DNA from 2 places in the Methylophaga sp. UBA3603 genome. Region 1 is predicted to be linked to the other one. Evidence: riboswitches for the same ligand, from Rfam matches in the RefSeq annotation. Region 1 holds a riboswitch; the other holds the start of a gene.

Region 1 (2,409 bases):
CAAGGTCGCGGTAACGGTTGTTTTACCTTGACCTGAGGCGGGGGCAGCAATAATCAGCGCAGCGCAGGTTTGCGGCTGCTGTGACATTAACGTAGCTGATTACTGCGCTGGCTCAAATTCGCAAAACGGAAGCTGATATGAATCACCGCGGCAGCAGCAATATAAAAGCTTAATTTACTCAGGTTGCCAGGATAGGACTGGACAAACCGGGTCAGATACTCAGCCATGGTTGGATCGACATAACGACCTGAAAACCAGTAAAAACCACCGCCACTGAACAGGCCGGCAACTGCGGTAACCGTCACCAGCGTCATCGCCAGTGTAAACAGAGCAGTCCAGTTAAATTGGTATTTGGATTGAAACCAGCGACCTGCCAGCCACAAACTTCCATATGCAGGCAGTAAAAAGCCATAAGATGGCGAAACACAGAAATTACTGGCGCCGCCTATGTATACCGACATCAAATCCAGCACAACAGCCAGACCTAAAAAAGCCGGAAACCACAATTTTGAGGCCAGATAAAATCCGGCGAGCATAAATACTGCCCAGGAGGCGCTGGGTAAAACGTTGATATCGGCGAAATGATGACCACGAGTCATCACCATTAATAAGACAAGAAGTGCAGCCACGATCAGTTGCTGACGTAGAGATAATAACGACATTGAGGTTCTCCGATGTGCTCACCCGCACAACTTGGTTAATAGCATTTTCGGTCAACAGACCAGGATATTTCAGGCCGGTCTCCGGACTCATGAGCGGTGTTGTCACCGGTTGAACACCTTCCCGTAATAGATACAGTGGCGTAACGTTCAACCTGAACTCATTTACCGTTGCGGGGGCAGTGTCGGGTTTATCCAATGTTTGGCTGCACCGACTTCCCGTTTCATCACTTTCGCGACACCTGAAACTGCCGACAGAATAAGGATTAGCAAGCTATATTGTCAATTTGGAAATCATTAATTGTCCTTATCAGGTTTGACGATAAGCCATGGGAGATTTAAGATGCGCGCCTCTTCAGGTGCTTTGATATCCATCAGAGTTAAACGGGAAGTTGGTGAAAATCCAACACTGCCCCCGCAACGGTAAACGTTGAAAATGCATCCAATCAGCCACTGCGTATTAATCGTGGGAAGGCGGATGTACTGGCGCAAGCCACAACGTGAGTCCGGAGACCGGCCTGAAGTTCATCACAACCGAATCGTGTTGTGTGACTTTATTAACCTGGATCGCGGGTGAGCGTATCCCTAGGAGACAATATGAAACCTTCAACAAAGGCCATGCCTTTGCGTGTCTGTGCACGACTGACTTTGGCGGCACTGGCTACTTCCACCTTCTCTGTTACGGCTCTGGCTGAACAGGAATCCCTTGATGCAATGACGATTACGGCAAACCGTATGCCCACGGAAAATGTATTGGCCCCGAATACCGTTATCACACGTGCGGATATAGATCGTTTGCAGATTAATAATTTGCCCAGCTTACTGTCACGGTTTCCAGGTATGGATATTTCAAATAGCGGTGGCTTGGGGAAAAACAGCAGTGTCTATTTACGAGGCACAAATTCAGATCATGTGCTTTTTTTAGTTGATGGGGTTAAATGGCATTCTGCTACATCAGGAGGGGCTGCCATCCAGGACTTTCCGGTAAATCAGATTGAACGAATTGAAATCGTACGTGGACCGAGGTCTGGTTTGTATGGTTCAGAGGCGATTGGTGGCGTCATTCAGATATTTACCCGGCAAGGTAAAAACCAGGATCCAACTCCCTATGCTTCGGTGGATATTGGTAGTCATAATACTAAACAGGCAAGTGCGGGCGTAAGTGGAGGTAATGAAACGACTCGTTATCATGCCAATTTCTCGCATCAATCAACCAATGGAATTAATGCCAGAGAAGAAGATAATCCGGATCATGATGGTTATCGAAATAATAGTGTTTCAGCAAAAATTGATCACGATATCAATAAGGACTGGAGTGTTGGAGCGAATTTTTTACGCGCTCAATCACAAAATCATTATGATAGTTTTTCCCTGACCGAAGATTTTTATGCTGATAATATTCAACAGGTTATGGGTGTAAATTCACGTTATCAATTCACGGATAATTGGCTAATGTCCTTTAATTTATCTGAATCCCGCGACGAGTCAGATAATTATGCGGATGGTACTGCCGATGGCACGTTCAATACTCGTCATCGGTTTTTCAGTCTGGTTAATACTTTTATGCTGTCAAAACAGCAACGTCTCAATGTTGGGCTGGATTATGATAACGATCGTATTGAGGGCACGATTGATTACGATGAAACCTCACGTGATAACAAGGCGATTTTTATCAGCTGGCAGGGGCATGCAGGTAATCACAGTTGGTTATTAAGTACACGTCATGATGATAATGAAGCCTATGGGGAAG
Region 2 (2,409 bases), 300 kb from region 1:
CAATGCTGGTCAGCTGTTCCATCAGATCACGGAAAGCACCATCCGCTTTCAGATCCGGATAAGCTTCTGATAAAGCGAAGATGCCGCCCATTGCTTTACCTAACACACCTTCAGCCTGTCCAAGCGCCAGCATTGACTTTGCATCGCCCGAGTCGGTTTGATCACGCATTTTTTCTGCTTGATTGCGGGCTTCAATTACCCCATTAAGCGTTTCCTGTTCATGCTTGGCATAGCCTTTAACGGTGCTGACCAGCTGCGGAATCATGTCGTGACGTTGCTTAAGTGTAACGTCTATCTGTTTGAATGCATTCTGGAAGATATTGCGATGCCGAACCAATTTATTGTATTCAATAATCACATATAAAATCAGCAGGCCGACAATCCCTAGTAATATCCATTCCATATTTACTCTCCTTCTATTGAATTTAATGTCGTGATTGATTATGGATTAGTTACCCATAGTATTAAACAGCTTACTGACTATGAAAGCTAAGGGCTATTAACGTTCAGCCAAATACTATCTCAAAATCACGATCAGTCTTATTAACGTATTACTGCCAATATCGCATAGTTTGACTGATTACCATTTGTCTGTATTATCGCAGGCAGTTTCAGGTGCCTTTATTGCTACATGTGATTAAGGTTAAACGGGAAACAGGTGCGCCTCTTATTTGGTTATTCCTGTACTGCCCCCGCAACGGTAAACAGTTATTTCATTGCTCTGGTCGCTATCTGCCTGATAGATCGACAGTCACTGTACTTAACAGTATGGGAAGACGAGACATGATGCCGAGGATCTGTTTTTATCTTTCATCGCCAACATTCGTAATGGCCAGTAAAGAAAATCAGCCCCCAATATGGCTAAGCTGTAAGTCCGGAGACCGGCCCGAAGCTAACTAAGGAGTCGTGGCGGGGTGCCTGAACGTTCCGAGATTACACCCATACTGTCCCCTGCCCGCTATTTACCTAACTGGTAGCTGCTTTTGCTACGGCAGGATGTCTGATGTCTTATATTGTTAAATATCGCTTGTGTTTTCACCGACCCATTTTTCTATTTGCCCTGTTGTTTTCTCTGATAACTTCAAGTGCGTATGCCAGTGAGCATCATGTAATGGTTATTGTGTCAGATCGCTCTGCCCCGACTTTGGTCTCTGGAGCACATCAATTATTACAACAACAGCCTGATGCAGACATTCAAATCCGCACGGTCAGTCAGCTTAATGCTTTGACTGATGCTGACTTACAGCAATTGATTGATAACAGTGCAAGCATATTAGTGGTTGGTGTATTTGGCGATCCTGTGGAACGATTACTCGTTCGGCAATATAACAATGATCAAAAACGCTATGTTTTACATAGTGACCAGCGGCTTATCGAATTAAATAGCGATCCGGTTACACAATCTATTCCTAATCATATCTTGAGTGATAAAGCCTCATTAAGCACAACAACTCTGTTAGAGGCCAAACAGGTTCAATATCCCGAGTATGCTAACTGGTTACAGGCTCGTGCTTACTGGGTTAACCGTTCGACAGAGAATTCACGCAGTCTGCTGGACATGTTGCTCACAGAAGGCAGTAAAAAAGCCGAATTACAACCTGTTGGGGCTTTACGCTTTGCTTTGCATAAAGACGATAAAACTCAATGGTTAAGCCCAACTGAACTAGCCAAACAACTTGATACAACAAATCCTGTTGTCTGGTTGGTCGATCATGATACCGGCGATTTAACAGGTGAATGGAAACTGCATCAGCAGTATTGTCAGGCGCTGAACAGTCAATGTGTTTCCGTATTGGCCGCCTGGGGCGAACCCAGTGTTGAGGCTATTGAGACGATCAAAAAGGTGATGAACAAATCTTTGCCAAACACACCATGGGGAATCGTTTCTTTTCAGGACTTTGTGATTGGTGGTGGTGATGGTCGTGAGCAGGTTGAACAATTATTTACTGAGCTTAATGTTCCGGTTTTAAAAGGTATTCGTCTTAATAAATTAAGTGAGGCGGATTATGCCTTATCTTCACAGGGTATTCCTCGCGATTCGATTCATTATCGGATTGCCATGCCGGAGTTGCAAGGTGTCAGTCAGCCACAGATTCTGGCATTGACCGAGCCTGCAAAGATGGACCCACAAACCGGGGCCCAGCTGACGCAAAGTCTACCAATTAAAGAACATATAAACCGTCAGGCACTGCGCATGCAAGGCTGGCTGGCTCTACAACAAAAAGACAATGCCGATAAGCGTGTCGCCATTGTGTATTACAACCATCCCCCCGGTAGACATAATATCGGTGCTGATAATCTGAATGTGCCTGAAAGTCTGCTGGAAATATTGAATAGCCTGAAAAATGCAGGTTATCAGACTGGTGAGCTGCCAAAAGATGCGGAATCTTTGCTGGATATGCTGCAACT

Evidence for each region. Region 1 has a riboswitch for cobalamin ahead of B4F66_RS05730 (TonB-dependent receptor domain-containing protein). Riboswitches for the same ligand answer to the same signal wherever they lie in the genome.
Region 2: another riboswitch for cobalamin. It lies ahead of B4F66_RS07080 (cobaltochelatase subunit CobN); the one in region 1 lies ahead of B4F66_RS05730 (TonB-dependent receptor domain-containing protein).

The regions. Positions count from the first base shown of each region.
Region 1 covers NZ_DFMC01000008.1:53,246-55,654, forward strand. The annotation lists gene B4F66_RS05720 (cobyrinic acid a,c-diamide synthase CobB) at 1-87, opposite strand, end outside; gene B4F66_RS05725 (hypothetical protein) at 87-662, opposite strand; cobalamin riboswitch at 718-920, opposite strand; cobalamin riboswitch at 1,000-1,195, shown strand; gene B4F66_RS05730 (TonB-dependent receptor domain-containing protein) at 1,257-2,409, shown strand, end outside.
Region 2 covers NZ_DFMC01000008.1:351,496-353,904, reverse strand. The annotation lists gene B4F66_RS07085 (LemA family protein) at 1-403, opposite strand, end outside; cobalamin riboswitch at 597-904, shown strand; gene B4F66_RS07080 (cobaltochelatase subunit CobN) at 1,004-2,409, shown strand, end outside.